Regions from separate parts of the Streptomyces sp. B8-7 genome, predicted to be linked through region 2. Evidence: riboswitches for the same ligand, from Rfam matches in the RefSeq annotation. Region 2 holds a riboswitch; each other region holds the start of a gene.
What was found. A riboswitch is a leader RNA that binds a small molecule or an ion and turns the genes downstream of it on or off. The one in region 2 is predicted to bind cyclic di-AMP.
Positions count from the first base shown of each region.

Region 1 (7,369 bases), on a different contig from region 2:
GATCGCCGCCGCGGCTCCCCTCCTCACCGCCTGCGGGAACGACGCGCACCCCGGTGCCGCCGCCGTCGTCGGCGGCCAGCGGATCACGGTCTCCCAACTGGAGAACCGGGTCGAGGAGGTCCGCGACGCGCAGCGCGCGGCCGTGGCGGACGACACGCAGTACGCCCAGGTCGTCGCGAGGAGCGGCAGCCTCACCCGGGACACGCTGCACGGCATGGTCCTCGACCGGGTGCTGCACCGCGCCGCCGAGGACGCGGGGATCACCGTCAGCCGCAAGGAGGTGCAGCGGATGCGGGCCGGGCTGGAGCAGCAGGCGGGCGGTGCCGAGGCCCTGCGGACGGCCTGGCTCCAGCAGTACGGCGTCGCACCGCGGCGCCTCGACGAGAACCTGCGCCTCCAGCTGGAAGCGCAGAAGCTCGCCACCGCGCTCGGCACCGACACCGGCCAGCCGGCCTTCTGGCAGACCCTGTCCGAGGCGTCCGAGCAGCTCGGCATCGGCCTCAACCCGCGCTACGGCACCTGGGACGTCGAGAAGGTGGGCCGCGTCGATGCCAGGACACCGTGGGTGCGGGACGTGACGACGGGGGCGCAGCAGCAGCCGGCGTGACCGTCCGACCGTGTGCCTGCCCTTGCGGCCGCCGGTGTGCCCGCCCTTGCGGCCGCCGGTGTGTCCGCCGGTGTGCCCGCCCGTGTGTCCGTGCGATCGCGTCCCGTGCGTGCGGGTGAAGGCAGGGGCGGCACGGGAGGGGCCGCGGGCCGGGCGGCGGCGTGACCGCCGGAACCCGGGAACGGCCAGGGGTGGCGGACGGTCCAGGGACGGAGGCCGGGGCGGGCGATTGGTGTGATCATCGGTTTGTGCCTGTGGACAACGCACGCCGCCTCGTCGACGGTGTGCGTTACGTTCGGACCGTGAACGCAATCAGCACCGAAGCCACCCCGGACCCCAGGGAGCCGCGGGACGCCCCGGAGTCGCGGAAGGCGCCGGCTCCCGACGACGGCCACCCCGGCGACCCCGGCCGGATCGTCCTGCTCACCACCAGCCACCGGGTCGCCCCGGGGCTGCTGTCCTGGCCCGCGTGGCAGGCCCTGCGTACCGCGGACCGGGTCCTGTGCGCGGACGGCGCCCATCCGCAGCTGCCCTATCTGCGCGAGGCGGGGGCGGCCGTGACCGAGGCGTCGCCCACCGCCGAGGAGCTGGTGGCCGCGTGCACCGGAGGGCGCACCGTGGTCGTCGTGGCGACCGGCGAGGGCGAGCCGGCCCTCACCGACGGCCTGGCCCGTCTCGCCGGTTCCGGCCGGGTGCGGATGCCGGAGCTGGAGCTGCTGCCCGCCTCCTACGACCTGCCCGGCGCCCGCCTCCTCGACCTCGTGCAGGTCATGGACCGCATCCGCGCCGCCTGCCCGTGGTCGTCCCGGCAGACCCACGAGGGACTGGCGAAGTACGGCATAGAGGAGGCGTACGAACTCGTCGAGGCGATCGAGGAGGGCGACCGCGACGCCCTGCGCGAGGAACTCGGGGACGTCCTGCTGCAGGTGGTCTTCCACGCGCGGATCGCCGAGGAGCACCCCGATGCGCCGTTCTCCGTCGACGACGTGGCGGGCGGCATCGTGGCCAAGCTCGTCCACCGGCACCCCCACGTCTTCGGGGACGAGACCGCCACGACGCCCGAGGAGGTGAAGGCGCACTGGCTGCGCACCAAGGCCGAGGAGAAGCGCCGCTCCTCCGTGACCGAGGGCATACCACTGCACCAGCCGGGCCTCGCGCTGGCCGCGAAACTGGCCTCCCGGGCGCGCACGGCGGACCTGGACGTGCCGCTGCCGCGCGCCGAGGGCATCGGCTACGACCTCCTGGCCCTCGCGGTGCGCGCCGAGTCCGAGGGGGTGGACCCGGAGGCGGCGCTGAGAGCGGCGGCGCGCGTCTACCGGGACGCGATACGCGAGCAGGAGGCGGCGACGGGCGGCCCGTCCGAGGCGGCGGACTGAGGCGGCGGACTGAGACGGGGGACTGAGACGGGGGACTGAGGCGGCGGATTGAGGCGGCGCGGGTTAGGGCGTCACGGTGTCGCCCGTCGGGGCGGCGGATCGGGACGGCGGACGGCCGCGCCCCCCGGGGCGAGGGGCTGTCCCCGGGGCGAGGAGCTGACCCGGGTGCGGCGTCGGGGGCCGGGCCGGGACGCCTGACGGGGACGGCACGGGACCGGGGTGCTCCGGGGCCGGGCGGTCCGGTGCCCGTCCGGGTGTACCGTCCCCGACCCGGTACCGTCGGCCGGTGACCAACCAGCCCCAGCCCACCCCCGACGGCACCACCCCCGACGGCACCACCCCCGACGGCACCACCCCCGACGGCACCACCTCCGACGGCATCACCTCCGACGGCATCACCTCCGACGGCATCACCACCGACGGCCCCGCCCCCGACACCGCGGCCCCCGACACCGCGGCCCCCGACACCGCGGCCCCCGCTCCGTCCGGCAGTGCTGCTCCCGGCGGCACCACCGGAGCCGGTCCCGCCGCCGAGGGCACCTCCGGCACGGGTGTCCCCGGCGGCACCGCCCCCGAGCTCTTCACCTGGGAGTTCGCCTCCGACCCCTACCCCGCCTACGCCTGGCTCCGCGAGCACGCGCCCGTGCACCGGACACGGCTGCCCAGCGGGGTGGAGGCCTGGCTGGTCACCCGCTACGCCGATGCCAGGCAGGCGCTCGCCGACAGCCGGCTGTCCAAGAACCCCGAGCACCACGACGAGCCGGCGCACGCCAGGGGCAGGACCGGCATCCCCGGGGAGCGCAAGGCGGAGCTGATGACGCATCTGCTCAACATCGACCCGCCCGACCACACCCGGCTGCGGCGGCTGGTGAGCAAGGCGTTCACCCCCCGCCGGGTCGCGGAGTTCGCCCCCCGGGTGCAGGAGCTGACCGACCTGCTGATCGACGGGTTCGCGGAACGCGGCTCGGCCGACCTCATCCACGAGTTCGCCTTCCCGCTGCCCATCTACGCCATCTGCGACATGCTCGGCGTACCCCGGGAGGACCAGGACGACTTCCGGGACTGGGCGGGGATGATGATCCGGCACGGGGGCGGGCCGCGCGGCGGCGTCGCCCGGTCGGTGAAGAAGATGCGCGGCTACCTGGCCGAGCTGATCCACCGCAAACGGCAGGCGCTGCCGGACACCCCGCAGGCGGGCGAGGACCTCATCTCCGGCCTCATCCGGGCCTCGGACCACGGTGAGCACCTCACCGAGAACGAGGCGGCGGCCATGGCGTTCATCCTGCTGTTCGCAGGGTTCGAGACCACCGTCAACCTCATCGGCAACGGCACGTACGCCCTGCTCACCCACCCCGGGCAGCGGGCACGGCTGCAGGACTCCCTCGCCGCGGGGGAGACCGCGCTGCTGGAGACCGGAGTGGAGGAACTGCTGCGCTACGACGGCCCGGTGGAGCTGGCCACCTGGCGGTTCGCGACCCGGCCGCTGACCGTCGGCGGGCAGCACATCGCGCCCGGCGACCCCGTGCTGGTCGTGCTGGCCGCGGCGGACCGGGACCCGGAGCGGTTCGCCGACCCGGACACGCTGGACCTGTCGCGCCGCGACAACCAGCACCTCGGTTACGGGCACGGCATCCACTACTGCCTCGGTGCGCCACTGGCCCGGCTGGAGGGGCACACCGCGCTGGCGACGCTGCTGACCCGGCTGCCGGACCTGCGACTCGCGGTGGAACCGGCCGAGTTGCGCTGGCGCGGCGGGCTCATCATGCGCGGGCTGCGCACCCTCCCGGTCGAGTTCACCCCACCCGCCTGAGGCGGGCCCGCCCGGGGCCCGCCCGGGGACGGCCCGCCCCGGCCCCGTGCCCCGCCCGCCCCGGCCCCGCACGCCCCGGCCGTGGCCCGTGCGGCGTTCCGCCCCTCCGGGTCCGTACCCCGCCCGCCGAGGAGGGGACCTGACGGGCATGAACGTGACAGTCACTCAGTTCTGTGATCTTTACGTGATCTGCACGGCATGAACTTGTGACAAGTGATCGTCTGCCGATACGTTCACCCATCAGCGCGGCGCCTCGCAGCACACGCCGCGCCGGTCCCTGTCGTCGCTCGAAAGGCCACCGCATGCTCTCCGGGAACGGTCGGCACCGTCGCCCCCGCCAGGCTCCGGCTCTCCTCGTCGCGGCCGGAGTGACCGGCTCCGCGATCGCGATCCCGCTGCTCGGCGCCTCCGGCGCGAGCGCGGCGGACGGTACGACCTGGGACCGGGTGGCGGACTGCGAGACCGGCGGGGCGTGGAGCGCGAACAGCGGGTACGGCCAGTACGGCGGCCTGAAGCTGAGCCAGCTGGACTGGGTGAGCTACGGCGGGCTGGAGTACGCCCCGGGCCCGGACCAGGCCAGCCGCCGGCAGCAGATAGCCGTGGCCGAGCGTGTCCTGGCCGACCAGGGCGTGTCGGCGTGGCCGGCCTGCGGTCCGCTCGCGGGGCTCGGCGAGGACGCGGCACCGGCGGACGTCGACACCGGCGTCGCGGAGGACGGGTCCGGCCACTCCGGGCCGACCGGAAAATCTACTTCGCCGGTTACGCCCGACTCCTCCGTATCACCCAAGTCGCCGGATTCGGCTGCATCGTCCGAGACATCCGGACCGTCCGAGGAGTCCGATTCCCGCGGCGCGTCCGGCGAGTCCGGCCCGGGTGGCGGCCCGGCGTCCGGAGCTTCAGGGCCGGGCGACTCGCCCGACAGCGCCAAGTCGGACACATCGGACGCCCTTGACCCGTCGGCCGGCGCGGGCGCCACCCCCGGCTCCTCTCCTGCCCTCACGGGCGAGGAGGCCGGCGACGCCCCTGCGGGCGTCGGCGGCCCAGCGGACAACTCGGACAAGTCCACCCCGAACGGCGCCTCTTCGGCCGATCCGTTCCAGCCCGGCACCGGACGGCATCGCGGCGCCGTCGCCGAGGAGGGGGCGGGCGGCGGCCGTGCGGCCGGTTCCGAGGGCCGGGACGCCTCCGGCGGCCCCGCCGCCCTCGGCGCCGCCGACGGCGAGTACGTCGTCCGGGAGGGCGACAGCCTCTCGGGCATCGCCGACTCCCTTGACCTCGACGGCGGATGGCGCGCGCTGTACGACGGGAACCGGGAGACGGTCGGTACCGACCCGGACCTCATCGTCCCCGGTCAGACGCTCGCGGTCGGGGGCGAATCGGGTGAAAAGTAGCGGGAGTTCACGCATGGTTCGTTGGTGAATGTCCGTTTTGGTGAAAGTGTGGGATGAGTCTCAGAGGCCCTGATCGTCTTTGAAATTCCGCCGATCGCGTGTCTACCGTCATCACCGCTCGCCAACACGAGCCCCGACGGCCGCAACGCCGAATCCTGCCAGCGGCCGCCCGGGAACAGTCGTCGCGTCATGCGCCGTAGGCAGGAGCGGGGGACCCAAGGTAAGTGCCGGGCCCGGCGGTTGGGGTGACTCGACGCCGGAACCGGCTTGGGGTGAAGCCGCGCGCCCAGGAGCGCGCGGCCGGGCAACTCAACCGGCCCGAACCCGACAGCTCACCTCGCAGGCGTCGGTGAGGGGATCCTCCATGCTGTTCTCCGGCAAGGGCAAGCACCGTCGTCCGTCCGCCCTCCAGCGCTCCACCCGTGCCATCGCCGTCGCCGGCGTGGCCGGCGCCGCCGTCGCCGCCCCGCTGGTCGCGGCCGGCAACGCCTCCGCCGCCACCGCCTCCGAGTGGGACGCCGTCGCCCAGTGCGAGTCCGGCGGCAACTGGTCCATCAACACCGGCAACGGCTACTACGGCGGCCTGCAGTTCTCCGCCTCCACCTGGGCCGCGTACGGCGGCACCCAGTACGCCGCCAGCGCGAACCAGGCCAGCAAGGCCCAGCAGATCGAGATCGCCGAGAAGGTCCTGGCGGGTCAGGGCAAGGGTGCCTGGCCGGTCTGCGGCGTCGGCCTGTCGGGCGCCGCGAACGACGGCGGCTCCGCCGCGGCCGCCCCCTCGCAGCCGAGCGCCGACACCACCAGCCGTTCGGCCGAGCAGCCCGGCGTCTCCCGCTCCCAGGAGCGCCCGGCGCAGCAGGCCGCCCCGCAGCGGACGAAGAAGACCGTCACCACCCCGACCGGCAAGAAGGTCAAGAAGGGCGACGGCGAGTACAAGGTCGTCAAGGGCGACACCCTCAGCGAGATCGCCGCGGAGCACGACGTCGACGGCGGCTGGCAGAAGCTGTTCCGGCTGAACAAGGACATCATCGACGACGCGGACTTCATCTACCCGGGCCAGCAGCTGCACCTGAAGTAGGGCGCGGCGGCCCGTCCCGTCCGGAGGCCCCCACCTCCGCCGAGGCTCCCCGCCTCTCCCCCCCAAGCTCCCGCCCCGGCGCGTGTCCCCCCGTACGCGCCGGGGCGGGGTGCGTCCCGGCGCGCCTCCGGCGCACCCCGGCCGGGCCCTGGTCCGCGCGTGCCCCGATCCGGCCGGGCCCTGGTCCGCGCGTGCCCCGATCCTGCCGGGCCCTGATCTGTGCGTGCCCTGATCCGGCCCGGCCGTGATCCGTGCGCACTCCGGTCTGTGCGGGCCCCGGTCCTGCCGGCTCCGATCCGTGCGGGCCCCGGTCCTGCGGGCTCCGGTCCGTGCGGGACGGTGTCCGGCGGCCGCCCCCGGCCGCTCCGCGGTCGGGTCCGGGCCGGTCCCCGGCGGCCGCCTCCGCCGCGCCGGTCCGTCCGGGTCGGTTTCCGGTCCGTTCAGGACGGCACCCCGCCCCGCTTTTGTTCCGTTAGGAAACAATTTACGCTCGGTTCCGTCCACGTGATGAGCCATCGGCTGGCCGATCCCCCGGAGCCGGTTAGGCTCGTCTCGCAGAGCCACACCCGCGGCCTGCCCACCGCGTCACATCCATGAAGGAGATGCTCGTGCCGTCCATCGACGTCGTCGTAGCCCGGGAAATCCTGGACTCCCGAGGCAACCCCACGGTCGAGGTCGAGGTCGGCCTCGACGACGGCAGCACGGGTCGTGCCGCCGTTCCGTCCGGCGCCTCCACGGGCGCCTTCGAGGCCATCGAGCTCCGCGACGGCGACTCGAACCGCTACCTCGGCAAGGGCGTCGAGAAGGCCGTCCTCGCCGTCATCGAGCAGATCGGACCGGAGCTCGTCGGCTACGACGCCACCGAGCAGCGCCTGATCGACCAGGCCATGTTCGACCTGGACGCCACCGACAACAAGGGCTCCCTCGGCGCCAACGCCATCCTCGGCGTCTCGCTCGCCGTCGCCCACGCCGCGTCCGAGGCCAGCGACCTGCCGCTGTTCCGCTACCTGGGCGGCCCCAACGCGCACCTGCTGCCGGTGCCGATGATGAACATCCTGAACGGCGGCTCGCACGCCGACTCCAACGTGGACATCCAGGAGTTCATGA
Region 1 is NZ_JBYRRL010000006.1:113,624-120,992, reverse strand. It holds gene AC5K6T_RS28865 (SurA N-terminal domain-containing protein) at 1-607, shown strand, start outside; gene AC5K6T_RS28860 (nucleoside triphosphate pyrophosphohydrolase) at 910-1,983, shown strand; gene AC5K6T_RS28855 (cytochrome P450 family protein) at 2,393-3,793, shown strand; gene AC5K6T_RS28850 (transglycosylase family protein) at 4,096-5,184, shown strand; cyclic di-AMP (ydaO/yuaA leader) riboswitch at 5,367-5,545, shown strand; gene AC5K6T_RS28845 (transglycosylase family protein) at 5,549-6,262, shown strand; gene eno (phosphopyruvate hydratase) at 6,865-7,369, shown strand, end outside.
Region 1: another riboswitch for cyclic di-AMP. It lies ahead of AC5K6T_RS28845 (transglycosylase family protein); the one in region 2 lies ahead of AC5K6T_RS19240 (C40 family peptidase).

Region 2 (7,369 bases):
TATGCCGTCTGACGGTTGCCTTGTGCGGGTTGCCTTGCGCGGCTTGCCTTTCGTGGGCTGCCTTTCGCAGGCCGCCCGTTGCGGGCCGCCCTCTGCCGGCCGTCTGCCGGCCTCCGGGATTCACGGACGGCGGACGGAGGGCGGCGGTATTCGCGGAGGTTCGTTTCGGGTCGGATACCGGGGGTCAGCGGAACGAGCCCGTGAATCCCGCCCAGCTCTCGGGGGAGAAGAGCAGCGCGGGTCCGTCGGGCCGCTTGGAGTCGCGCACGGCGAGGCGCCCGGCCCACGGGGCCGTCTCCACGCAGTTGTTCGCACCGGTGCTGTGGCTGCTGCGCCGCCAGCGCGGGACAGGCGGCGGGATGCTGGAAGGAGCGGGCCGGAGCAGTGCGGTCATGGTGCCTCCTTACGCGCCGTCAACTGTTCTGGCGATCAGGTCCAGTGAGTCCTCGGGGGACAGGGCGAGTTCCTGAAGGGTGGCGAAGGCCTCGGTGTAGGCCTCCAGGTCTTCTTTCCGTTCGAGATAGAGGCTACTCGTCATATGGTCAAGAACCACCACGTCCAGATCGGAAGTGCGCGGGAATGAGAAAACAACGAAAGGCCCGGTGACGCCGATATGGGCCCCGGCCGAGAACGGCAGCACCTGGATCCGCACCTGCGGCAGCCGCGCCGCGGCCAGCAGCCCCAGCAGCTGTCCCCGCATCACCTCCGGGCCGCCCACCTGACGGCGCAGCACCGCCTCGTCGAGCACCGCGCTCAGCTCCAGGGGCGGCCGCGCCCGCAGCACGTCCTGCCGGGCCAGCCGCACCTGCACCAGCGCGTCGAGACGTTCGTCCGGCTCCCCGCGCTGGTCACCGACGGTGGCCCGGGTCACCGCACGGGCGTACTCGGGCGTCTGGAGGAGCCCCGGCACGACGGACGTCTCCAGGGTGCGCATCGCCCCGGCCTGCGACTCCAGGCTGATGAAGTCCCGGTAGGCGGGCGGCAGGACCCCGCGGTAGGCGTGCCACCAGTGGTGCCGGCCGACCCCGTCACCGGAGCCCGCGAGGGCCAGCATCACCTCCCGCAGCCCGGTATCGGCAACGCCGTAGACATCCAGCAGTAACCGCACGTCAGCCGGTTTCACGCCACTGGTGCCCGTCTCGATCCGGCTCACCTTCGACTGATGCCAGCCCACCAGACGGGCCGCCTCACCGCTGGTGAGCCCCGTCCGGGCGCGCAGGGCGCGCAGCTCGGCGCCGAGCTTGCGCCGGCGCACCACCGGACCGTGCTGCATGGGCCTACTCCCTACTCCTTCAGAGCCGCCCAAATACGTGCTGCCGTCGCAGAGTTCACCGCTTCGAGCGACAGATATATGCATATCTTGGTGGATCGGCACCATCAGCGGCGCACTGGTGGCAGTCTGGCGGACAAGCACCAGTCCGGGACCGTACTCGAACCATCCGATCCTTGTCGGACCGCGGCCCCGTGGGAAAGGGACGGCGTGGCCATGGCAGATCACCTGGAAGCATCCGTCACGATGCCGAGCGATCCCGCCTCGGTGTCCGCCGCCCGCGCCTACGTCGCCGACACGCTCGTGGAGTGGGGTCTGCCGCCCGACACGGACCTCGCCGACACGATCCGGCTGATCGTGTCCGAGCTCGCCACCAACGCCGTCCAGCACACCTTCGGGCAGTCCCCCACCTTCACCGTGGACATGCGGCTGGAGCGGGACGAGCACCTCAGCATCGGCGTCACCGACAGTCATCCGCGGTTCCCCCGGAGGCTCCCGGCGGCCGTGCAGCAGGACAACGGCCGCGGCCTGGTCATCATCCGCTGGCTGACGGCGGAGTGCGGCGGCAGGCTCCGGGTGCGGCCCACCCGGGAGGGCGGCAAGACCGTCTCCATCGAACTGCCCTGGACCGTCCCCGTCCGGCCGATGCCCACGGCGGGCCTCCAGGAGCCCTGAGGCCCGCGGGTGTCCGGGCGGGGAGCCCGCCCGGACACCGCGCCCCACGGGGAGGTGCGGGGCGCCGGGCGGGTGACGTCGGGCCGGCCCGGCGTCCGGACCGGCCGGGGACGGTCACCTCACCCGGCCGTACCAGACGCTGTTCGTCCAGATCTTCTGGAGCCGCACCACGTCGCCGGACTTGGGGGCGTGCCAGATCCGGCCTTTGCCCGCGTAGATGCCCACGTGGTAGACGTTCGAGCCGGAGTGGAAGAAGACCAGGTCGCCCGCCCGGCGGCGGCCCGCGGAGACGCGGCTGGTCTTGTTGAACTGCTGGGCCGCGGTGCGCGGCAGCCGCTTCCCCGCCTTCTTGTACGAGTAGAGCGTGAGCCCGGAGCAGTCGAAGCGGCGCGGACCCGCGGCGCCGTACAGATACGGGGCGCCCTTCTTCGAGGCGGCGACCTTGAGGGCGGTCGTGGCGGGCGTGGAGGCCGCGGCTCCGGCCGCGGCGCCCGGCACCACCAGGGGGCCGCCCACCGCGACGATGGTGAGTGCCGAGACGGTGCCGGCACGGGCCATGAGGGAGGGGACACGATTCTGCGCGGTCATGCGCAACCCTTCGTCAAACCGCCTGAGAAGGATGACCTGTCGGATTCGGGCTGGCGAAGTAGCCCGGCCGCCCGAGGGCGGCTTCACCCCAAGGTCCGCTCGGAGAACGTGCTCCGGCGGGCCGTCTTGCTCGGGTCCTCCACTCCTGCCGGTCCACTCCTGTCGACCGGTCATCCGGGCGGCGGCAGGACTCGGCGTCCGCCCGGACCGCCCCGCCGCGGTGGCGGGGTCTTGTCGTCAGACAGGGATCTTCACTCACCGGTGTCCGAAAAACCCAATGGAATCGGCGATTTGTGGTGTTGCTCACCGTTCACCCGTTCGGGTGGACACGGGGATGAACCGGGTGTCGCCGGGGCCACCGAACGGCCCCGGACCAGCACCGGAACCCGCTGTGGGGCCGTGGCGGCCGGCCTCTGACGCAACCGTTCGGGTCACGCAAGACGAGCCGTCGATACTCCGACAGAGGGTCCGTCGTTCGGTCCGTTTGACACCCGGTCCGCCGGTTGCGGCGGACCGGGGCGAAGGCGCCGCGAGCGCGCCCCGGAGGCCGCCCTCGCGCGACGTGCGGTGCCGGTGCGTGGTGCGTCCGCTCCCGGCCGGCCCCGGGCCCCGGACGTCTCCGGGCCGGCCGCCCCGGGGACCGCGGGGCCGCCCCGTGCCGCCCGCCCCGCGCCCGGTGCCGGCCCGGTGCCGGGCCGGCACCGGGCCGGTGTGCGGTGGCACACCGGAGGAGGCGCCCCCGGCGCGCCGGGGCCTCGCCGGGGCCTCGGCCGCCAGGGACCGACAGGTTCGGCAGGAGCGAAGGGCACGGAGGCGGGGCACAGGGGCACAGGGGCACGGGGGCACGGGGGCACGGGGAACGAAGGGCGCGGGGGGAACGACGGGCGGAGGCGCCTGCCGCAGGAGACCGGCCGGTTAACGCGCCCGAAACGCGTCGCAACTAGCCTCCCTCCACGCCACCAGGGACTTTGCCCGGGGCAGCGGCAGCCGGGCCCCGCACGGCCCGGAGCGAGGAAGTGAGGTGGGACGTGCAACTGACCCCGCACGAGCAGGAGAGGCTGCTGATCCACGTGGCGGCCGACGTCGCGGAGAAGCGCCGGGCCCGCGGACTCCGCCTCAACCACCCCGAGGCCGTCGCCCTGATCACCTCGCACATCCTCGAAGGCGCCCGCGACGGGCGTACCGTCGCCGAGCTGATGTCCTCCGGGCGCAAGCTGCTGACCCGCGACGACGTCATGGAGGGGATCGCGGAGATGATCCACGACGTGCAGGTCGAGGCGACGTTCCCGGACGGCACCAAGCTCGTCACCGTCCACGACCCGATCGTCTGAGGAGGCGGCGATGATCCCCGGTGAGATCCTCTTCGCGGACGGCCCGGTCCCTCTCAACGAGGGCCGCACGCCGGTCCGGCTGACCGTCCTGAACGCCGCGGACCGGCCCGTCCAGGTCGGCTCCCACTACCACTTCGCGGAGGCCAACCCCGGCCTGGACTTCGACCGGACCGCCGCGCACGGCCGTCGGCTGAACGTCGCCGCGGGCACGGCCGTACGGTTCGAGCCCGGCATTCCCGTCGAGGTGGAGCTGGTCCCGCTCGCCGGGGCGCGGATCGTGCCGGGGCTGCGCGGCGGGACCGGAGGTGCCCTCGATGCCTGAGATCGCCCGCCCCGCCTACGCGGACCTGTTCGGTCCCACCACCGGTGACCGCGTCCGGCTCGCCGACACCGACCTGCTCATCGAGATCGAGGAGGACCGCTGCGGCGGCCCGGGGCGCGCCGGGGACGAGGCCGTGTTCGGCGGGGGCAAGGTCATCCGCGAGTCCATGGGCCAGTCCCGGGCCACCCGCGCCGAGGGCACCCCGGACACCGTGATCACCGGTGTCGTGGTCGTCGACCACTGGGGGATCGTCAAGGCCGACATCGGCATCCGCGACGGCCGGATCAGCGGCATCGGCAAGGCCGGCAACCCGGACACCATGGACGGCGTCCATCCCGACCTGGTCATCGGCCCCGAGACGGAGATCATCGCGGGCAACGGGCGGATCCTCACGGCCGGCGCCGTCGACGCGCACGTCCACTTCGTCTGCCCGCAGATCGCCGACGAGGCGCTGTCGTCCGGCATCACCACGCTGGTCGGCGGCGGCACCGGCCCCGCCGAGGGATCCAAGGCCACCACCGTCACCCCCGGCCCCTGGCACCTGGCCCGGATGCTGGAGGCGATGGAGGCCCACCCCCTCAACATCGGCCTCCTCGGCAAGGGGAACACGGTTTCCCACGAGGCCATGCTGTCCCAGATCCGCGGCGGCGCGGTGGGCCTGAAGCTGCACGAGGACTGGGGGTCCACCCCGGCCGTCATCGACGCCTCGCTGACCGTGGCCGAGCGGACCGGCGTCCAGGTCGCCATCCACACGGACACCCTCAACGAGGCGGGCTTCGTCGGGGACACCCTCGCCGCGATCGCCGGCCGCGGCATCCACGCCTACCACACCGAGGGAGCCGGCGGCGGGCACGCCCCGGACATCATGTCCGTGGTGTCCGAGCCGCATGTGCTGCCCAGCTCCACCAACCCCACCCGGCCGTTCACCGTCAACACCGTCGAGGAACACCTCGACATGCTGATGGTCTGCCACCATCTCAACCCGGCCGTCCCCGAGGACCTCGCCTTCGCCGAGTCCCGGATCCGGCCCTCCACGATCGGCGCCGAGGACATACTGCACGACCTGGGCGCCATCTCGATCATCTCCTCCGACTCCCAGGCCATGGGCCGGGTCGGCGAGGTCGTCCTGCGCACCTGGCAGACCGCCCACGTCATGAAGCGCCGCCGCGGCGCCCTGCCCGGCGACGGCCGCGCCGACAACCACCGGGTGCGCCGCTACGTCGCCAAGTACACGATCAATCCGGCGCTCGCCCAGGGCCTCGCCCGTGAGGTCGGCTCCGTCGAGACCGGCAAACTCGCCGACCTGGTCCTGTGGGAGCCGGCGTTCTTCGGCGTCAAACCGCTCCTCGTCATCAAGGGCGGCCAGATCGCCTACGCGCAGATGGGTGACGCCAACGCCTCCATCCCCACGCCGCAGCCGATCCTGCCCCGCCCCATGTTCGGGGCGCTGGGCCGGGCGCCCGCCGCGAACTCGCTCAACTTCGTGGCCCCCCAGGCGATCGAGGCCGGACTGCCGGAACGGCTCGCGCTCGGCAAGCGGTTCACGGCCATCGAGTCCACCCGTTCGGTGACCAAGGCCGACATGAGGGAGAACGACGCCCGGCCCCGCGTCGTCATCGACCCCGACAGCTTCGCCGTACACATCGACGGCGAACTCGTCGAGGCCACTCCGGCGGCCGAACTGCCCATGACCCAGCGCTACTTCCTCTTCTGATGTCCAGGGCAGCGCTACTGGTCCTCGCCGACGGCCGCTTCCCCGCCGGAGGGCACGCCCACTCCGGCGGTGCCGAGGCGGCCGTCCGGGCCGGGCGCGTCACCGACGCGGCGAGCCTGGCCGACTTCTGCCGGGGCCGGCTGCACACGGCCGGACTGGTCGCGGCGGGGCTCGCGGCCGCGGCCGCGCTCGGGGCGGCCGCCGCGGAGCTCGACGCGGCCGCCGACGCCCGCACCCCGTCGCCCGCACTGCGGACCGCCGCCCGCCGGCTCGGCCGGCAGCTGCTGCGGGCTGCCCGCACCACCTGGCCGTCGCCCGAACTGGACGCCCTGGCACGGCAGTTCCCCAAGGGCGCCCACCAGCCCGTGGTGCTGGGGAGCGCCGCCCGCGCGGCCGGACTCGGGCCGCTGGACGCGGCGCACTGCGCGGTGTACGAGAGCGTCAGCGGACCGGCGACCGCCGTGGTACGGCTGCTCGGTCTCGACCCCTTCGACGCCACGGGCGTACTGGCCCGGCTCGCCCCCGAGCTGGACCGGGCCGCCGACCGTGCGGTCGAGGCGGCCCGGCGGGTCGCCGACGACGGCGTCGACGCGCTGCCCGCGGCGTCCGCGCCGCTGCTGGAGATCTCCGCGGAACTGCACGCCGCCTGGCCGGTACGGCTGTTCGCGTCCTGAGCCCGTGCCCCGGCCGCCCCGCCGACCGCCTCGCCGACCGCCCGTCCCCGCCGACCGTCCGGCCGGGCCGCCCCGGCTCCGCCGCCCGGCTCCGCCGCCCGGCTCCGCCGCCCGGCCTCTCCCCCGACCGCCCTCCTCGAACAGGAGCCGTGACCATGCACCTCGACCACTCCCACCCCGGTCCCCGCGCCGTCAGCGCGGACGCCCACCGGCCCGACGGAGCCCGCCGCGCCCTGCGCATCGGGCTCGGCGGCCCCGTCGGGTCCGGGAAGACCGCCACCGTCGCCGCCCTGTGCCGGGCGCTGCGCGAGGAGCTGTCCCTGGCCGTCGTCACCAACGACATCTACACCCGCGAGGACGCCGAGTTCCTGCTCCGCGAGGCCGTGCTGCCGCCGGAGCGGATCACCGCGGTGGAGACCGGCGCCTGTCCGCACACGGCCATCCGGGACGACATCTCCGCCAACCTCCAGGCCGTCGAGGACCTGGAGGACGAGGCCGGGCCGCTCGATCTCGTCCTGGTCGAGTCCGGTGGCGACAACCTCACCGCCACCTTCTCCAGGGGCCTGGTGGACGCGCAGATCTTCGTGATCGACGTGGCCGGCGGGGACGACGTCCCGCGCAAGGGCGGCCCCGGCGTGACCACGGCCGACCTGCTCGTGGTCAACAAGACCGACCTCGCGCCGTATGTCGGCTCCGACCTCGCCCGGATGGCCGCCGACGCCAAGGCCCAGCGCGGCGAACGGCCCGTCGCCTTCCAGTCGCTCCGCGGCGAGGAGGGCGTGGCGGAGGTGGCCG
Region 2 is NZ_JBYRRL010000003.1:940,086-947,454, reverse strand. It holds gene AC5K6T_RS19255 (DUF397 domain-containing protein) at 185-394, opposite strand; gene AC5K6T_RS19250 (helix-turn-helix domain-containing protein) at 404-1,273, opposite strand; gene AC5K6T_RS19245 (ATP-binding protein) at 1,487-1,945, shown strand; gene AC5K6T_RS19240 (C40 family peptidase) at 2,060-2,533, opposite strand; cyclic di-AMP (ydaO/yuaA leader) riboswitch at 2,538-2,662, opposite strand; gene AC5K6T_RS19235 (urease subunit gamma) at 3,562-3,864, shown strand; gene AC5K6T_RS19230 (urease subunit beta) at 3,875-4,186, shown strand; gene AC5K6T_RS19225 (urease subunit alpha) at 4,179-5,900, shown strand; gene AC5K6T_RS19220 (urease accessory protein UreF) at 5,900-6,574, shown strand; gene ureG (urease accessory protein UreG) at 6,730-7,369, shown strand, end outside.

Region 3 (7,369 bases), on a different contig from region 2:
GCCCTCAACAACATCGCCGCCGCCAAGGACCGGCCGCTGATCATCGTCGTCAACGACAACGAGCGCTCCTACGCCCCCACCATCGGCGGTCTCGCCAACCACCTGGCGACGCTGCGCACCACCGACGGCTACGAGAGGTTCCTCGCCTGGGGCAAGGGCGTCCTGCTGCGCACCCCCGTCCTCGGCCGGCCCGTCTACGAGGCCCTGCACGGCGCGAAGAAGGGCTTCAAGGACGCCTTCGCCCCGCAGGGCATGTTCGAGGACCTGGGCCTGAAGTACGTCGGCCCCATCGACGGCCACGACATCGGCGCCGTCGAGTCCGCGCTGCGCCGCGCCAAGCGCTTCCACGGGCCGGTCCTGGTGCACTGCCTCACCGTGAAGGGCCGCGGCTACCAGCCCGCCCTCGCCCACGAGGAGGACCACTTCCACACCGTCGGTGTCATGGACCCGCTCACCTGCGCCCCGCTCGCCCCGCCGGGCGCGCCGTCCTGGACGTCGGTCTTCGGCGAGGAACTGGTGCGGATCGGCGAGGAGCGCGAGGACGTCGTCGCCGTCACCGCGGCCATGCTGCACCCGGTCGGCCTCGCCCGGTTCGCCGAGCGGTTCCCGGACCGGGTCTGGGACGTCGGCATCGCCGAGCAGCACGCCACCGTCTCCGCGGCGGGCCTGGCCACCGGCGGGCTGCACCCCGTCGTCGCCGTCTACGCCACCTTCCTCAACCGCGCCTTCGACCAGCTCCTGATGGACGTCGCCCTGCACCGCTGCCCGGTCACCTTCGTCCTGGACCGGGCCGGAGTGACCGGCGTGGACGGGCCCTCGCACAACGGCATGTGGGACCTGTCCGTGCTCCAGGTGGTTCCGGGGCTGCGCATCGCCGCGCCCCGTGACGCCGCCCGGCTGCGCGCCCAGCTGCGGGAGGCCGTGGCGGTGGACGACGCGCCGACCCTGGTCCGCTTCCCGAAGGAGACCGTCGGCCCGGACATCCCGGCGCTCGACCGGGTGGGCGGGATGGACGTCCTGCACCGCGCCGAACGCCCGGAGGTGCTGCTGGTGGCCGTCGGGGTGATGGCCCCGGTGTGCCTCCAGGCGGCCGAGCTGCTCGAAGCCCGCGGCATCGGCTGCACCGTGGTGGACCCGCGCTGGGTCAAGCCCGTCGACCCGGCCCTGCCGCAACTGGCGGGCGGACACCGGCTGGTGGCGGTCGTGGAGGACAACAGCCGTGCCGCCGGGGTCGGTTCGGCCGTCGCCCTGGCGCTGGGCGACGCCGGGGTCGACGTACCCGTACGGCGGTTCGGCATCCCCGAGCAGTTCCTCGCGCACGCCAAACGGGGCGAGGTGCTGGCGGACATCGGGCTGACCCCGGTCGAGATCGCCGGAGCCGTCGGGGCGGGTCTGGCCTCGGCCGCCGGCGCCGGTACGGGGTCCGGGACCGGTTCCGGTGGTCCGGGGACGGTCGACGGGGCCGGCGGGTTCGACGGATCCGGCCCGCCCGGCGCGCCCGCCGCCGCTCCCGGTGGCCCGAGGGGCCGGGGTGCGGCCCGGGATGAGGCGGACGCGGCCCCGGACGGCGGCGACGGCACGGACGAGGAGACGGTATGAGCACCGCCGAACCCGCGGCGCAGTCACCGGGAGCAGGGCAGTTCGACCTCGGCAGACTGCTCGCCGAGCGCGGCGCCGAGCGCTATGAGCTGCACGGCAGATACCTCAACCACCAGCTTCCGCGGATGCTGCACACCATCGGTTTCGACAAGGTGTACGAGCGGGCCGAGGGCGCCTACTTCTGGGACGCGGCCGGGGACGACTACCTGGACATGCTCGCCGGGTTCGGGGTGATGGGCCTGGGCCGGCACCACCCGGTGGTCCGGCGGGCGCTCCACGACGTGCTCGACGCCGGCCTCGCCGACCTCACCCGCTTCGACTGCCAGCCGCTGCCCGGCCTGCTGGCCGAGCGGCTGCTCGCGCACAGCCCGCACCTGGACCGGGTGTTCTTCGGCAACAGCGGCACCGAGGCGGTGGAGACCGCGCTGAAGTTCGCCCGCCGCGCCACCGGCAGGCCACGGGTGCTCTACTGGGACCACGCCTTCCACGGCCTGACCACGGGCTCCCTGTCCGTCAACGGTGAGAGCGGCTTCCGTGAGGGCTTCGCCCCGCTGCTGCCGGACACCGCCGTCCCCCTCGGAGACCTCGACGCGCTGGCCGGGGAACTGCGCAAGGGGGACGTGGCCGCCCTGATCGTCGAGCCCATCCAGGGCAAGGGCGTGCACGAGGCCCCGCCCGGCCACCTGCGTGCCGCACAGGATCTGCTGCACCGGCACAAGGCGCTGCTGATCGCCGACGAGGTGCAGACCGGTCTCGGCCGCACCGGCGACTTCTACGCCTACCAGCACGAGGAGGGTGTGGAGCCGGACCTGGTGTGTGTGGCCAAAGCGCTGTCCGGGGGATACGTGCCGGTGGGCGCGACCCTCGGCAAGGACTGGATCTTCAAGCAGGTCTACTCGTCCATGGACCGGGTCCTGGTCCACTCCGCGAGCTTCGGATCCAACGCCCAGGCCATGGCGGCGGGCCTGGCCGTGCTGTCCGTGATGGAGAACGAGCAGATCGTCGCGAACGCGCGGGCCACCGGCGACCTGCTGAAGGCGCGGCTCGCCGCCCTGGTGGACCGCTACGAGCTGCTCGCCGACGTGCGCGGCCGGGGTCTGATGATCGGCATCGAGTTCGGACGGCCCAGGTCGCTGAAGCTGCGCAGCCGCTGGGCCATGCTCCAGGCGGCCCGCAAGGGCCTGTTCGCACAGATGGTGGTCGTACCCCTGCTCCGGCGGCACCGGATCCTCACCCAGGTGTCCGGGGACCATCTGGAGGTGATCAAGCTCATTCCGCCGCTGGTCATCGGGGAGCGGGAGGTGGACCGCTTCGTGGACGCCTTCACCGAGGTCATGGACGACGCCCACAGCGGAGGCGGGCTGATGTGGGAGTTCGGCAGGACGCTGGTGAAGCAGGCGGTGGCCCAGCGCTGAGCACCCTCGGGCCGGAGTGCTGCGCGGGAGGAGCCGGGTTTGCCCCTCAGGCAAGAAACTTGCCCCGGGGGCAACGGCTGCGGCTGAATGGAGGGCATGAGCCCTTCCGAGACCGGGCCCGTCCCGCCCGCCGCGGCCGACGGGACCGCGTCCCCCGACTCTCCCGCGTCCCCCGACTCTCCCGCGGTCGCCGACTCTCCCGCGGTCGCCGACTCTCCCGCGGTCGCCGACTCTCCCGCGGTCCCCGGCCTTCCCGCGGTGGCCCCACAGCTGCGCGCCCTGCGCCGCCGGGCGTCGCTCACTCTGGAGGCCGCGGCGCGCACCGCCGGGCTGTCGCCGGCGCACCTGTCCCGGCTGGAGACCGGGCAGCGCCAGCCGTCGCTGCCGATGCTGCTCGCGCTCGCCCGCGTCTACGGTACGACCGTCTCCGAGCTGCTCGGTGAGAGGGTCGCCGACCGGGACGCCGTCGTGCGGGCCGCCGGCATGGAGCCGACCCGGGCGGGCGGCTGGACGTACTGGCAGGCCGGCGCGCCCGGCCGCGGGATGCAGGCTCTGCGGGTGCACGTACCGCGCGGCTCCCAGGGCGACATCGTGCGTGTGCATCCCGGCGAGGAGTGGCTGCACGTCCTCGGCGGGCGGCTGCGGCTCGACCTCGGTGACGCCGCGCACCGTCTGGGGCCCGGCGACAGCGCGCACTTCGACTCGCTGACCCCGCACCGCATCGCCGCCGAGGACCCCGGCGGCGTCGACCTGCTCTTCGTCCACACGCTGTTGCAGAGTCCCACGGCCTCGCTGTGCCTGGGGCCGCCGACGGGAGACACACCATGAGTGACATCGAACAGAAGTTCCCCCGCACGCTCTGGGTGCGGCTGCTGATCTACATCGCCGCCGGGCACCTGTTCGCCGGGTTCCTGTACCTGCTGTTCGCCGTGGGCGCGGACTGACCCGGCCCCGGGCGGGCTCCGGGACGGGGCAGAGGGGGCGGGCGCGGGGCCGGCGCTTCGGGCCGGCTCAGTCCAGCAGGCGGTCCCGCAGCCGCTCCCGGGTCTCGGGTGTCACCCCGAGCCCCTGCTCCAGATAGGCGTCGACCCCGCCCCAGGTCTGCTCGATGGTCTCCATCGCCGCGGTGAGGTACTCGGCGCGCGCGTCGAACAGCGGGCTGAGCAGATCCATGACCTCGGGGGAGTAGGCGGCGGCCGCATCGCCGTTGCGGCGCACCTTGTAGCGGCGGTGGGTGGCGTTGGACTCCAGGTAGTCGGCGAGGATCGCGTCCTGCTCGACGCCGATCGCGAGCAGCGTCACCGCGATCGACAGTCCGGCGCGGTCCTTGCCCGCGGCACAGTGCATCAGGGCGGGCACGCTGTCCTCGGCGAGGGCGTGCAGCACCCGCGAGTGCTCACCGGTGCGCTCCACGACGATCATGCGGTACGACGCGATCATGCGGCCCGCGGCCCTGCCGTCCGCGAGGACGGAGCGCAGCTGCGCGAGATCGCCGTCGCGGACCATCCTCCAGAACTCGGCGCCGTCGGCCGGGTCGCTCAGCGGAAGGTTCAGGTTGCGCACGCCCGGCAGGTCGACGTCCGGGCCCTCCAGCTTCTGGTCGGCGGCGTTGCGGAAGTCGAAGATCGTGTGCAGGCCCAGGGAGGAGAGGAACGCCGCGTCGTCGGAGGTCGCGTGGGCCAGGTGGCCGCTGCGGAACAGCACGCCGTGGCGCACCCGGCGTCCGTCGACCGTCGGCAGTCCGCCCACGTCGCGGAAATTACGCACGCCGGCCAGCTCGGGTTCGGTCGACGGGACCTGCTGCGTCACGGGGGCTCCCTCCCGGTAGGGCCCCGTCGGCGCGGCTCGTCGACGGGCACGGTCTGACGATACGACATGGCTTCCCGGGGCCACCGGTCGTCCATGCCGTCGGGCCCGGGGCTCCCGGGCGCTGACCGCACGGCCCGGCGTGCGCCCGCGGCGCGCGCCGGTGTCCCCCGTGGCGCCTCTCAGGCCCGGGCTCTCACGCCCGGGCTCTCGGCCCGATTCCGCGAGCCCCTGCGCGGGAGGGCCGGTGGACGGACGGCCGGGTGGGGGTGCCTTGGGGGGTGCGTGGGAGGGCGTGGGGGTGCGTGGGGGGCGCGCGGGTGGGGGGAATGAGGAGGAATGAGGAGGAATGTGAGACATCCGGAGACATCCGGAGACATCCGGAGCGGGCGGAGAGGTGTGGAGGGGTGTGGAGGGGCGGGGCGCCCCGGGGGGGGATGTATTGCCTGTCGTGTGACGAAAGGTGCTCAACGGATGAAGTGCGGGAATCGGACTCTTGCCGCCTGAGCGTGGGCCGGTTCGTCGAGTGGTGTCGCTTTGGTGGGGCAAGCGGACTCAATGTGTGAGTCCTCCTTCTCAATGCCTTCTGGGGCTTCTGTCCGAATTAGTGTCTTCATTCCAACTCGCTCTGGAATAAAGAAACCTGGAGACGTGTCACGTGAGGAGCGTCATATCCGTGACGGTGAGTCGCCCGTCATGCTCACGTAATCAGTCAGCCTTTCAAGGGGATTCGGGGAACGCGGGGCGTCCGCATTGCACGCAGGGTGACCGTGAACCACCTGTAAGGATCAAGAACCGACGCTTCGCCTGGAACCTCTTGCTTGTCCGTTTGCGTCTTGGTCGCTTACGTTCCCAACCGATCCGGACGGACGCCTAATCCTGCCGCCGACCGGAGCCCGCGCAAACCCACCCGTGTACGGCAGGAGCGGGGGACCCACAGGTACAAACGCCTGTTCCGGTCTCCGGAACGGCTTGGGGTAAAGCCGCGCCCCGGCGCGGCCGGACATCTCCAGTCCGCACCCGACAGCTCACCTCGCAGGCGCCGGAGAGGAATCCCCCATGCCCGTGAAGGGTAAGCACCGCCGTCCCAAGGCCGCTCAGCGCCTCAGCCGTTCTCTCGTCGTCGCCGGCACCGGCAGCGCCGCACTCGCCCTCCCGCTGCTGGGCGCCGCGGTCGCCGTCGCCGCGCCCGGGCAGGCCGCTCCGCAGTCGGCCGTCCAGTCGGTGACCACGCAGACCAAGGCCGCCCAGAAGCCGGCCGCCGCCCAGAAGGCCACGCACCTCTACACCGTCAAGAGCGGCGACTGCCTGTCGAAGATCGCCGACGAGCACCACGTCCGCGGCGGCTGGCACAAGCTCTACCAGGACAACCGCGAGGCTGTCGGCGCCGACCCGTCGCTGATCCATCCGGGCCTGAAGCTCACCCTCGGCAAGAAGGCGGCCGCGGCCCACACCCCGGCCACCGCCCGGGCGCCGAAGCCCGCGACGTCCTCCGGCTCCTCGAAGTCCTCCGGCTCTACCGCGTCGTCCGGGGCCGCCAAGCCGTCCACCGCGTCGAAGTCGTCCGCGGCCGCGCCGAAGCCCGCCGCGGCCCCCGCGCAGGAGTCCTCCGCACAGCAGTCCTCCACGGACGCCGTGCAGACCGCCACCACCGCGGCGAGCGGCTACGCCGCCCCCGTCGCCGGTGCCGGTGTCGGCACCGCCTACCACGTGGCGGGCAGCATGTGGTCCAGCGGCTACCACACCGGTGTCGACCTCGTCGTGCCGACCGGTACCCCGCTGAAGGCCGTGGGCACGGGCACCGTGGTCTCCGCGGGCTGGGGCGGCGCGTACGGCAACCAGGTCGTCATCAGGCTGGCCGACGGCTACTACGCCCAGTACGCCCACCTGTCCTCGCTGTCCGTCTCGGCCGGCCAGAGCGTGGCCGCCGGTCAGCAGGTCGGCCTCTCCGGCGCGACCGGCAACGTCACCGGCCCGCACCTGCACTTCGAGATCCGGACCACCCCCGACTACGGCTCGGACGTGGACCCGGTCGCGTACCTCCGCTCGCACGGCGTGTCCCTCGGCTGACGCCCTGCACCCGCCGCCGAAGGCCGGACCCCGATCCCCGGGTCCGGCCTTCGGCGCACCCGAACACCCCCCGCGGGCCACCCGTATGCGGACCGCCCGCCGCGCGGACCGCCCGTGCGCGGACCCTATTCCGCAGATGCCAAGACTTGACCAGTGGTCTATCTCACCGCCCGTCAACCCCTGCCTACGGTCGCGTAGGTCACATTCGAGGGGGAATCATGGTCCGACGTGGCAGACGATGCGAAGAACGACAACAGATCAGTGATCGGGTCGTACGTGGCGGTGGGGGACAGCTTCACCGAAGGCGTCGGCGACCCGGGCCCCGACGGGGCGTTCGTCGGCTGGGCCGACCGGTTCGCGGTGCTGCTCGCCGACCGGCGGCCCGAGGGCGACTTCGACTACACCAACCTCGCCGTACGCGGCAAACTGCTGGACCAGATCGTGGCCGACCAGGTGCCGCGCGCCGCGGAACTCGCCCC
Region 3 is NZ_JBYRRL010000002.1:736,918-744,286, forward strand. It holds gene dxs (1-deoxy-D-xylulose-5-phosphate synthase) at 1-1,599, shown strand, start outside; gene AC5K6T_RS11935 (aspartate aminotransferase family protein) at 1,596-3,014, shown strand; gene AC5K6T_RS11940 (helix-turn-helix domain-containing protein) at 3,111-3,842, shown strand; gene AC5K6T_RS11945 (DUF6126 family protein) at 3,839-3,958, shown strand; gene AC5K6T_RS11950 (tyrosine-protein phosphatase) at 4,026-4,823, opposite strand; cyclic di-AMP (ydaO/yuaA leader) riboswitch at 5,718-5,875, shown strand; gene AC5K6T_RS11955 (M23 family metallopeptidase) at 5,880-6,890, shown strand; gene AC5K6T_RS11960 (SGNH/GDSL hydrolase family protein) at 7,152-7,369, shown strand, end outside.
Region 3: another riboswitch for cyclic di-AMP. It lies ahead of AC5K6T_RS11955 (M23 family metallopeptidase); the one in region 2 lies ahead of AC5K6T_RS19240 (C40 family peptidase).